DNA from 3 places in the Priestia sp. FSL R5-0597 genome. Region 1 is predicted to be linked to each of the others. Evidence: riboswitches for the same ligand, from Rfam matches in the RefSeq annotation. Region 1 holds a riboswitch; each other region holds the start of a gene.

Region 1 (4,168 bases):
GTCAGTATGTTGCGTTTTGGCTTCCTGGTCTAACTAAACATGGTTCTGAATCGCCTACTACAATCGGCTGGTTATTTCAGTTCGCGTTATTAACGCTATTTTTTATCATTAACTACGTAAGTGTAAAAGCATTTGCTAAGTCAAATGTTATTATATCTGTGTTCAAATATGCGGTTCCTCTTACAATTATCGTCGTGTTAGCTTATCACTTTAAATCAGCTAACTTTACAACTGGCGATTTTACTCCGTTTGGTTTTAATGGTATTCAAGCAGCCATTTCAACAGGTGGCGTTATGTTTGCTTACCTAGGACTTCACCCTATTGTTTCTGTAGCCAGTGAAGTTAAAAACCCGCAGCGTAATATTCCAATCGCGCTCATTATCTGTATTGTACTTTCAGCGATTATTTACACAGCACTGCAAGTATTGTTCATTGGTAACATTCCGGCTGATATGCTATCAGGAGGATGGGGAACAATTCAAGAGCAATTCTCTTTACCATTTAAAGATATTGCACTTATTTTAGGCCTTGGCTGGTTAGTAACGCTTGTTATTTTTGATGCTATTTTATCACCAGGCGGTAACGGGAACATCTTCATGAATACAACTTCTCGTTTAGTTTATGCTTGGTCTCGTAATGGAACACTATTTAAACGTTTCTCAAAAGTAGATAAGAAAACAGGAATTCCACGTGCGTCACTATGGCTATCGTTTGGAATGTCCGTATTCTGGACACTGCCATTTCCTTCTTGGGAAGCGCTAGTAAACGTATGTTCAGTAGCACTTATTCTGTCTTATGCGATTGCGCCAATTTCAGCTGCTGCATTCAGAGTAAATGCAAAAGACCTTAAAAAGCCTTTCAAATTAAAAGGCATGAGCGTTATTGCTCCTGTGTCATTTATCTTCTGTTCATACATCGTATATTGGTCAGGATGGACGACAATTTCTTGGCTTCTAGGATCACAGCTTCTAATGGTTGTTATCTACGTAGCATTTAAGAAATACGTACCAACTGACGTTGTAAAATTTGCACAGCAGCTTAAATCTGCTTGGTGGCTAGTTGCTTATTATATTATTATGCTTGTTATCTCTTACCTAGGCTCATTTGGTGGAGGACAAGGTGTGCTAAGCAACCCGCTTGACTTAATTTTAATTGCTCTTGTTTCAATCGGTATTTTCTACTGGGCGAAATACACGGGTTTACCAAAAGCAGTTATCGATACGGATGATTAATAAAAAACACGGCATGAATTCATGCCGTGTTTTTCGTTTGTATAGGGGTGTACTCTATTTATTTATCAAACAGCCACGTTTTTAAGATAGCAGCATACTCACGAAAGTAGGATTGAAGTTTAATTGAATTTGGTGTCTTTGCACCTAAAGGATAAACGTCAAAACCTTGACGCTTGGCAATAATAGAGGCGCGAAATAAATGAAAATCACTGCTAACAAGCACGACTTTTTTGTGTTGAATATCAACTTTCTTTTTAGTGAAAGTGAAATTCTCAAAAGTAGAAGTTGACTGATCCTCTTTTATCATTCGATTCTTTTTAATTCCTTCTTTTCGTAGAAAACGATAGGCTGCTTCTGCTTCAGAAATTTCTTCATCGGATCCTTTTCCACCCGTTACGATAACTTTTGTTTGTTTATGAGTCTTTAAATAAGATAAAGCCGTTTTTGCTCGTTCTTTTAAACTAGGAGACATTTGATCTCCGTCTACTTTCGAACCTAAAATGAGCACATAATCTGCTTTTTGCGGAACAGGCTGATGAGCGGTTTGATACATACAAAAAGACATGATTGCTATGTAAAGAACAAGCAAACTAATAAAGATATAAATGATTTTTTTCTTCAACTACGAGCACCTTCCTAGCTATTTCATAAGATGTTTGGAAAATAATTGTTATTATAGCATACGAGACCAAAATAAGTATAAACACAGTAATATATAATAATAGAAGAAAATCGTTATTGTGAATGGTTATAAAATTCGTTACAATAAAGAATAAATGATTTTAAAAGTGCCTCTAAGGAGGATAATAGGGAAATCGGTGTAAATCCGGTGCAGCCCCCGCTACTGTAAATGTGGATGAACCTGCAAAGACCCACTAGTCAAACTAGGAAGGATGCAGAAGTAAAATGAAGCATAAGCCAGGAGACCTGCTTTTAAAAACCCCTTATTTTTCGGTGGGAGAAATAAGTCAAGACAATGTGTTAATGAGCGCATGACCAAACCTTGACTTTTATAGTTAAGGTTTTTTTATGTGATAGGGAGTGGAAAAAGTGAAAAAAGGAAAACCTCTTATGATTCAAGGAACGCACTCAGACGCTGGAAAAAGCATGATTGCTACAGCGTTTTGCCGTATTTTTAAAGAAGACGGCTATCAAACTGCACCGTTTAAATCGCAAAATATGGCGCTTAATTCATACATTACAATGGATGGAAAAGAAATTGGAAGAGCGCAAGGAATTCAAGCTGAAGCGGCTGGAGTAGAAGCAACAACCAATATGAATCCTATTTTAATTAAACCAACTCGTGATCATGAATCTCAAATTGTCGTTCATGGAAAGCCGCTTCGTAATATGTTTGCTTTTCAGTATCGGCAAGAATTTTTTAATGAAGGTTTGAACGTTATCACGGAGTCTTATAAAGAGCTTGCCAATCATTATGATCGAATTGTGATTGAAGGTGCTGGAAGTCCTGCTGAAGTGAATTTGAACGATCGGGAACTGGTAAATATGCGCGTAGCAAAGATAGCCCAAGCCCCTGTTGTGTTAGTAGGAGACATTGATAAAGGAGGGGTTTTTGCGAGTCTGGTGGGTACTCTTCAATTGCTTCCAGATGAACATAAACCTAGAGTAATTGGAGTGTTAATCAATAAATTCCGAGGGGACTTAGAGCTTTTAAAACCGGGGTTGAAGTGGTTTGAAGAATACACGGGAGTTCCGGTACTAGGAGTGATTCCTTATATGCACGACGTGGAAATTGACGCTGAAGATTCGCTATCACTCAGAAATTACTCAACGCTTGTAAATCCGTTAAAAGAAATCGATATTGCGGTTATCTCGTATCCTCGCATCTCAAATTTTACAGACATTGATCCTCTAAGCTTAGAAGAAGACTGTCATGTGAGACTTGTAACCAAGCCATCACAACTAGGTACGCCTGATTTAATTGTTTTACCAGGAAGCAAAAATACGATTGAAGATGCGCAGTTTTTACAAGAAAGCGGCCTGGCTCTAGCCATTAATCAAGTCTTGAACGCAACAAACGCTCACGTTATTGGCATCTGCGGGGGATATCAAATGTTAGGCGAGACAATTACGGACCCCGATGCAGTAGAGTCCCGGATTGAATCTATTAAAGGGCTGGGTTTGCTTCCAGTGGAAACCGTTATGACAACCAGCAAAAAAACAGAAAGAGTTTCTGGATATGTTCAGTTAGAGAGTGAGAAGGTTTCGATTGAAGGCTATGAAATTCATATGGGAAAGACGGTTTCTAAAAGCATGACGAAAGCCTTTGCGGTGGTAGATGATCAAAAAGAAGGAACGGTTAAAGACAACATCATTGGCACGTATGTTCATGATGTGTTTCATAACGATGCTTTGCGCAGAGCTTTGCTTAATCAAATTCGTAAACTTAAAAAATTGCCGCCTATTACGGATACATTCAACAGTCGCCTGCAAAAAGAGGAGTCTTTTTCAAAAGCAGCAGCATATGTGAGAGAAGCTGTAGATATGGAAAAGCTGTATCATTTAATAGACAACTATAAAAGCCCGGAGCAAACACAAAAAGTGTAGCTTGTAGAGGTTTTCGCTTGTTTTTTCACCGAGAACTTTAGTACGCTATTCTACGTTGCCTAGTTCAACAGTCTAGCACTCGTAACAAATAAAAGATGATTGTTTCCAATACTATGTAGGATGGAAACATGGTTTATGGACAGGAAAATGAATGGTTAATGTAATGTAAAACATCACGCCTCGTTTCCTAGAGGAGCTGAAAGTATTGATTTTTAAACGTATTTTTTTAAACAAAGCATCTATTTTATACATAGTCAGTTTATTTATTGTATGTACTTCGGTGATTATGGGAGTATTTATTGGTACAGTTTCGTTAACCGTAGGAGATACAATCAAAATTATTATTGGCCACCTTACCGGACTATCCT
Region 2 (4,168 bases), 970 kb from region 1:
TGAACTCCGTACAAAGCATGAAGGAATAAAAAAGGAATAACTCCTGCGAGCACCACCATACTTATCACAAGAAGCAATCCTTTGAATCGTTTTCCTGCGCCTTTATTTAATCTGGAATCCATCCAATAAATCCACTTGCCAAACCAGCGAACGGGATGCGGCCAATTTTCTGGGTCACCTATGATTCGGTCAATGAGTAGAGCAATCGTCATGGCTGTCAGGTGTGCAATCATCGCTTGTGCAATACTCATTTCTTCACCTCTTTTCCTTAAGTGCCTGCTCTAAGCTTATTTTTACCAGCTTGGCTACCGCTTGACCTAAAGCGGTCATAGAGCCTGCATATTCATATAATGGTCCTTGCTGAGACGCTGCAACTGAGATACTGTCCGTAGATGTTCCCGTAGCAATCGTCTTTGTAGCTGGATCTATGACACCCAGCTGTGACAGCGTTTTTGTTTTGGCTTCTGTAGCGGCAATAAAAAGCTGTAAAAACGCTGCATCCGTAAGCGTGCCTTCCACGAAAAAAAACATATTAATTGTACCGGGAGAGGAATAAAATGGAACAGCTTCGTCAGCTGTAATATCCACTGCGTTTCCTACTCCAGCCGTTATCACGGAAGCTACTCTTACTCCGTAACCTTCATAACAGTAAACCGCTCTTTCTTTTAACCAAACCGCTGTCATCAACCCTACGATTTGCTCATGGCGCACATTTTCTTTCATCAAATATTGCTCATACTCTAAAGAAGGAGTATCTGAATAATAGTCTTTATGAACAAATCGATTGTAAAAGGTGTCCGTTTCCATGATGCCTGTTCCTAAAACGCCTGAGCTGTATGTTTTATAAGAAGTCTCGGTTTTCATGATTAAAAGCTCAGGCCGTTCTTCAATTTTAAGATGTGAAAAGGGACCAATCCCCTTTTCAATTCGAACTGGAATATGGTCCCTCTTTTTATTTATTGTACACCTCAGGGTATACTGCTTTTGCTAAGTCCTCTAAGCCATCTACAATACGAGGTCCTAAGCGGTTGATTTTGTTTTGATCAACCTTTTCGATGTTCCCCTCTTTTACAGCAGTCATGCTGCTCCAAGCGGGACGCTTCATAATCTCATTTTTGTCTGCATCATACGTTGCGATAATAACGTCAGGGTTTAACTTAACAACTTGCTCTTCAGAAAACTTAACCCAACCCTTTTCACTAGCCGCTACGTTATCAGCACCGATCATAGTAAGCATTTCGTTCATGAACGTACCTTTTCCTGTTGTATAAATCTCAGGAGCTCCCGATACCTCTATCCATACTTTTTTACGATCTTCTTTTGAAATCGTTTTTGCTTTTTTCTCAATTGAAGCTACTTTTTCTTTCATGTCTTTAATTGTTTGATTAGCTTCTTTTGTTTTACCCGTTAATTTACCAATTTGCGTAATAGAATCATAAACCGTATCAAACGTTGTTGAATCTTTTACAACAAATACCGGAATACCCGCACTTTCAATTTGTTTAAATACTTCATCTGAAACGCCCATACTTGAAGCGTGTGCCAGCACTAAATCAGGATTTAAAGCAATAACTTTTTCTGCATTAACGTTCATATCTCCCACCTGCGCTTTTTTCTTTACGCTTTTAGGATAATCATCGTTGCTTGTGACACCGACTAATTCTTTTTCAAGGCCAAGGGCATATACAATCTCCGTATTACTTGGCATTAATGAAACAATTTTCTTAGGCTGTTTTTTCAACGTAATTTCTTTATCACGCGCGTCTTTTACCTTCACTGGAAACGCAGCTTGTGACGTTTGTTCTGTATCTTGCTTCGTTTTTTTATCACTGTTGCTTTGGCTGCCTGCACCGCATGCAGCAAGTACGATGACTAACAGCGCAATAATGGAATACGAAAGCCATTTTTTCATCTAAATACTCCCCCTATATATTGTTCATTGTGAATACGAAACCTCCACGTTAAAGAAAAAGCAAATGATCATGCAAAAAGCAGCGCTATCCCGTTTTTTCCGCTTTGACTATGTATACTGCTCGGCAGCAGCTTCAAAATAAAAAAGCTTTACTTTCAATTGAAAGCAAAGCAGGTAACGTCAAGATAAGCAGGAAAAGAATCCGTTCACTATACTTGATATGTATGTTCATTACCCTGCTTCACCCTTCCTCGAAGGTTTCACAGCTAACAATAAGGCAGGTCTCCTGACTTACGCACAAAGCGCTTACAGTGGCGGGACCGCGCTGGTTTTTCACCAGACTTCCCTTTTCACTCAATCTTTAAATTGAGACCTTATTGCTTTACGATTATTCACTTGTCCTAGTATACCCCACTCATCGAAAAATGGAAATAGCCATTCTCACAAAAAAAGCTGCGAGAATGCTCTCGCAGCTTAGGGAATTAAAGAGTTGCTAAAAATTCACGGACCGCTTCAGGCGTTTTAGCATTTGCACTGTGCAGGTGCGCAATTTTTTCACCGTTTTTATATACAAGAAGAGAAGGAATACCCATTACATTGTTTTCAGCAGAAAGTTCTTCAAACTCATCCTTGTCAATTTTAAACCATGCTTTATCTGTATTTTCGTCAACGATTTCATCAATAAACATATCCAAACGTTTGCAATCAGGACACCACGTTGTCGTAAAAATCCCAACGCTTAGTGTTTCATTCTTAATTTGTTCGCGAAATTGTTTTTCTTCCGTAAATTGTTTCATTGTGTTACCTCCAGCGTCTATTCGTTCCTTCCTACAATTCTATAGTAAGAAGTCTGACTTCATTATAAACGATTTTTTTATCGTTGTGCTAATGTTTCAGCTTATTTAGACCATAACGGTTTTAGACGTAAAAAAATGCTAGCTTAAAAAAGCTAACATTTCGAAATTGTAGAATGTTGTGTCTATTATCAGCTGAACCACTTAGGCGGCATGTTTCGGTTCCAATAAATTTTCCCTAAATCATAATGCTTTTGAAAATTATCTGCGGCCGCATGATAGTGAAAATTAAACCAGTATCCATCTTTTGGAGGATTTTCACGCCGTACATGAAACCGTATTAAGTCCTGACCGGTTTCCCGGTCATATACATGGAAAATCTTTTCACCGTAGCCAGCAGCAGGGTGCTCGCTTATCTCGAGATTCTGAATTGACTGTTCACGTTCAGTGCCAATGTCGGTCAGCACTTCTTCAATTTTAGGTAACACTGCTTGACGAAATTCATCTTCAATGACAGGACCAATTTTTGTTCCGAATTTTTCCACTGACTGTTTTTCAGCTGATTCCATTGCATACGTAACAAATGATGAAACGTCTTCATATTTTGATTCTTCATATGGCAAATGAATATCTTCTATAACAGCTGTGACAGGAGTTGTTTCTCTTACATACCCTGCTTTATGTTGCTTGTCCGCTTTTGCATCATCAACGTATAAATATTCTGGTGGAGTGACAAGCCCAAATGTAAATACTGTAATAAATACAATTAGCATTCTTTTTATCCATCTAGGCATTCGTATCTTTCCTTTCTCATCTTTTCCCATATGGTCTTTTCATATTGTAAAATTCATTATCATAACTCACTAGGTATTGTAACATACTTATTAATTTTTTACCTATATTTGCTTATTCATTTATGCTGTCTACGGGCATTTGACGACTTTTCAGTTACCACCTTCCTTCTTCTGTTTGAGGTTGTCACACCGAGCGGAAACCTATACAAGATATTCCTTTTTTGCTGGATGCTTAAACACAAAAGTATTTTTATGTTCAAAAATATATCATACTTTTATGAACTTTAGATGAAATTCATAAAAAAAACTTCCAAAACTTTTTAATTCCTAAAAGGTTTTGGAAGTCTTTTCAATGAGCGTAATTAATTTTACTTTTTTGGTTATTTTTGTATATCGATTGTCCCGTAATGAAATTTTGATGTTTTTCGTTTTTGCACAGTAAATCCATGCTCTTTAAAACGACTGCTTTTCCAATGATCTTTTAGCACGACCTTTTGTTTGGCTACTCTTTTTGCTTCTTGTATAGCCATTGGCGTCAGCGTGGTATACAGTGCTATTGCTTTAATACCATTAATTCCATTCGATTCCTCAATTTGTTCTTGAAACATCGGATCAAAGTAGACAACATCAAAAGAATTATCTTCACAACACGCCAAAAACGATTCAAA
Region 3 (4,168 bases), 2.6 Mb from region 1:
ACATTTGTACCGCTGCCTCCGGTAAATGTCCCAACGTTCACCGTTGTACCTTTTTCATAATCGGTTAAGCTCTGCAGAAAAATCACTTGGCGCGCTAGCTCTTCAATAGCATTGATTCCTTCTTTGTGGTGATTACCAGCGTGGGCTGCTCGTCCCCACACCTTTACGGTGAAAATCCCCGCTCCTTTGCGCGACGTTTTTAACGCACCTGAACCCGCCACCGCAGGTTCTGCTACTAGCACTGCTTCACTTCTTTGTGCTTCTTCTTCTATATATTTTTTAGAGGAAATTGATCCAATCTCTTCATCTGAATTGCAGAAAAACACAATTTTTTTATCCATTTCTAAGCCGAGCTCTTGAATCGCTTTAATTGCCCATATTGATTGCACAATGCCGCCTTTCATATCTAAAATTCCCGGACCATAAAGCTTGTTTCCTTCTGTTCTTAGACTCAGCCTTCCCTTTTCCCATACCGTGTCAAAGTGACCGATAATTAAAAGCTGCTTCTCTCCTTCTCCAATCGTAAATTTCAAGTGGTTTCCTACTTCTTTTTCTTCTATGATTTCATACCCTACGCCTAAACGCTTCTGAAACAGCTGCGTTAAATACATTCCACACTGATCCACTAACTCTTTACTGTAGGACGGTGATTCTTTTTTCACAAATCCAACTAAATCTTCGAGCATCTCGTGTTCATGTTCTTTTAAATAACTAAATACGCTTTGTTCTACCATTACCTGACTCAAATCAATTCCTCCTCCAAACAACCCCTGCTGCTTGTGCATTCACTGCTTTTATTTATCGTACGTATGAGTATGTTCTACGTTTCACATAACGACCTTAAATTATCCTTAATTATAATGGTTTTCAGACAATTTTCCATCCTTAAAATACAGATAATACTTTAACTTATTCATAACCGACCGAAAATAGCCATAAACTTCAACAAATTTATACAAAAAAGCTTCAATCTTCAACAGATTAAAGCTTTCATTTTATTAATTGACATTTATTTTGATATTTTTCCCTTTTGACTTCACACTTACAAAAACAAACATAGACACTAAAAAAACAAACAAAATAACGCCAACCATTTCAAAGTTTACTTCGGCCCATGGATTAAAGAAAGTGAATGCTAAGTAGAAGGACACCCCGTATGCGAGGATAACAATAACCCAGCCCATCAAGCGGGAAGCAGATTGCCCAAACTTACTCGATTCATTCACCATTTTATGTACAATCAGTGAATCGATTGTATCTGTCAGCATCATACCAAACATAAATACTAGTCCTAATAAAAGCGGCGTATATTTGCCTGCGTTCCCTACAGCTAGAGACCACACGGCCGTTTGACTGACTGTTTCAGCCGCTAGGGCAAACAGCGCTCCTACAAGAATAATTAAAAAAGGATTCGTTGTTCCTTTTGCGATTTTCGGAATAAACTTCCCTTTTAACCCGCTCACCTGAAACTCTTCTTCTTTGTTTTTAGTTCGAAGCAAATGATATGTGTTTAATGTCCCAATCAGAAAGAGAGAGATGATAGATACCCAAGATGCAAAATGATCGAAATATGCTGGAAACGTAAAATTCTTCATCACTACGCCCAGCACCCCGGCCGTGACGGCCACCATTCCTCCATGACCGAGTGAAAACAGCGTTCCGACCCACGGGGCAAAATGGCTGCCCATTCGCCAATTATATCGGGTCTGGCCATCAATAAAAGCTAAGTGATCTGCATCTAATCCGTGCCTGATTCCTAATAAAAAGACAAGTAAAAAAACTGATAAACCTTCCATTTCCTACACTCCTTTTTTTAAAATAAAACGTAAAAAAGCCTCAATTCTATAGAAATTGAGGATGTGTCGGCATATGAAAATAAACAGTAATTGCTCACTGCGTACCTTGATACACCGCCTCTTTCCTAGAAGAGTCAAGTGTACAGAATAGGTAGGTCTCCTGGCTTGAGATCATCATTTTCTACCGCCTTCCCCGTTTTGAGTGACGATAAGATAGAAAACTCCCTGCTTACAGTGGCTGGACCGCTCGAGATTTGCACTCGATTCCCTGTTACCTCTTACGCTATGTAAGAGCACCTAAACTGTGCGAATGATTCATTTTCTTCCTCATTATACTAGTACTCCTTACAAATGAATAGAGAAAATTCAAATAAAAAAGCCCTGCTAAGCTTTACATGCTTAACAGGGCTTTTTAAAGCAATTAAACTACTTCTACCGTTACGTCTACGTTGCCGCTGATTGCTTTTGAATACGGGCAGTATGAGTGGGCTAGGTCTACATATTTTTTAGCTGTTTCTAAATCTAAGCCTTCGATATGAGCTTCAAGCGCTACAGCAATTTTTACTCCTTGATCAGCTTTATCTGGAAGCAGCTGAACCGTAGCTTTTACTTCACTGCTTTTAATTTCTACGTTATGTTTTTTCAACATAAATTCTAACGCACTGTTGAAACAAGCACTGTATCCAGCTGCAAATAGCTGCTCTGGGTTTGTTGCTGTTGTTGCTTCTCCACCAAGCGCTGGAGGTGTTGCAACGTCTAAATTAAAGATATTATCTAAAGAATGAACTTCTCCTGTTCTTCCACCTGTGTTAACGACTGTCGTTTCATATAAAGCTTTCATGTATAAATCTCTCCTCTTTTTTAGTAATTTTATTAAAATTTTTTATTTATCGTTTCTGTAATTTAATTGTACACAATTTAATTTTAAAAAACAAGTGTTAAATACATTAAAAATTTTCCAATAAAAAAAAGCCGCGTATATGCGACTTTTTCTTAATAATATTGAGACTGTTCGTCATAAGCTGATTTTCGAAAAATAGACAAGTTGGTAATAGCCCTCATCAGTTTCGTATTAAATATAACATAATGAATAAACAGCGCCAGCACGCAGCCTAAAACGGCTCCTGTTAACACATCGAATGGATAGTGAACGCCAACCCATACCCGTGAAAATGCAATGAGTGCACCCATGACAACCCACATGCGCCCTGAACGTTTGAAATGCAGCCAAATGGTAAAAGTGATAACTAATGCAGATGTAGCATGATCGCTTGGAAATGAAGAATTCGCGGCGTGATCAATAAGCTGATTCACGTGGTGAGAGATAAACGGACGATCTCGATAAGCAAATAAACTAATCACTTTATTGATAATGACTCCTGTGGCACAAGCACATAAAGCTTGAAATGCTACAACACGGCTGCCGTTTTTATTAATAAGTAAAAACAAGCCGAGTAAAACAATAAGTACATACTGGGCATAATCTGTAAAGAATACCATTAGCGAATCTACAAACTTCACATGCGAGGCATACTGATTCACCGCATGGAAAATGGTATAGTCTACTGAATTAATAGCTGATAACATAATCGAAATCCTTTCTTATTTTTAAATGTCATTAGCTATCTTATCAGTTTCTTGCGAAAATGAACATTATTTCTCGGGCTATTATTGATATATTTAGTAAATAACCATTGATTTCCTTATCATTTATACACCCCGAATCTCTCCATGCTATAATGTACGCAACTATACATAGACACAAGGGGGAATTTTTTTGAGTAAAGGCAGAATTTTAATTGTAGAAGATGAGCGCAAAATTGCTCGTTTAATTCAGCTCGAGCTTGAACATGAAGGCTATGAAACCGGCATGGCTTATACGGGCACAGAAGGATTGGCAGAGTTTCAAGAACACGATTGGGATTTGCTGCTTTTAGATGTGATGCTTCCTGAACTGAGCGGACTTGAAGTACTTCGTCGCATTCGAGCAAACAATGATCAGACGCCCGTTATCTTATTAACCGCTCGAGACGCCCTTCCTGATAAGGTAAGCGGACTAGATTTAGGAGCGAACGATTACATTACAAAGCCCTTTCAAATTGAGGAGCTTTTTGCACGTATCCGCGTATGGCTTCGCCATCCTGCATCAGCATCTCCTGCTGAAAAAGAAGCAGATACTCTGCAGCTAGGAACTTTAGTTGTTAATGAAAAAACGCGAGAAGTCACGCGTGAAAATGAAGCTATTGAGCTGACTCCTAAAGAATATGATTTGCTTGTCTATATGCTTCAAAACAACAATCAAGTGCTGAGCTTTGAACAGCTTCTTACAAACGTATGGGGATTCGATTACTACGGAGACACCAATATTGTAT

What was found. Region 1 has a riboswitch for cobalamin ahead of MKX72_RS14970 (cobyric acid synthase). Riboswitches for the same ligand answer to the same signal wherever they lie in the genome.
Region 2: it holds a riboswitch for cobalamin, as region 1 does, so the genes downstream of both, MKX72_RS09970 (ABC transporter substrate-binding protein) here and MKX72_RS14970 (cobyric acid synthase) in region 1, are expected to answer to the same signal.
Region 3: it holds a riboswitch for cobalamin, as region 1 does, so the genes downstream of both, MKX72_RS01670 (HoxN/HupN/NixA family nickel/cobalt transporter) here and MKX72_RS14970 (cobyric acid synthase) in region 1, are expected to answer to the same signal.

The regions. Positions count from the first base shown of each region.
Region 1 is NZ_JBBOUZ010000001.1:2,928,344-2,932,511, reverse strand. Features, by position in the region: gene MKX72_RS14980 (APC family permease) at 1-1,232, shown strand, start outside; gene MKX72_RS14975 (YdcF family protein) at 1,291-1,854, opposite strand; cobalamin riboswitch at 2,002-2,181, shown strand; gene MKX72_RS14970 (cobyric acid synthase) at 2,274-3,800, shown strand; gene MKX72_RS14965 (FecCD family ABC transporter permease) at 4,006-4,168, shown strand, end outside.
Region 2 is NZ_JBBOUZ010000001.1:1,958,186-1,962,353, reverse strand. Features, by position in the region: gene cbiB (adenosylcobinamide-phosphate synthase CbiB) at 1-251, opposite strand, end outside; gene MKX72_RS09975 (adenosylcobinamide amidohydrolase) at 256-864, opposite strand; gene MKX72_RS09970 (ABC transporter substrate-binding protein) at 953-1,912, opposite strand; cobalamin riboswitch at 2,172-2,304, opposite strand; gene MKX72_RS09965 (thioredoxin family protein) at 2,395-2,709, opposite strand; gene MKX72_RS09960 (YpjP family protein) at 2,898-3,500, opposite strand; gene MKX72_RS09955 (class I SAM-dependent methyltransferase) at 3,881-4,168, opposite strand, start outside.
Region 3 is NZ_JBBOUZ010000001.1:304,700-308,867, reverse strand. Features, by position in the region: gene MKX72_RS01675 (M20 family metallopeptidase) at 1-767, opposite strand, end outside; gene MKX72_RS01670 (HoxN/HupN/NixA family nickel/cobalt transporter) at 999-1,796, opposite strand; cobalamin riboswitch at 1,930-2,112, opposite strand; gene MKX72_RS01665 (organic hydroperoxide resistance protein) at 2,218-2,637, opposite strand; gene MKX72_RS01660 (undecaprenyl-diphosphatase) at 2,790-3,383, opposite strand; gene MKX72_RS01655 (response regulator transcription factor) at 3,574-4,168, shown strand, end outside.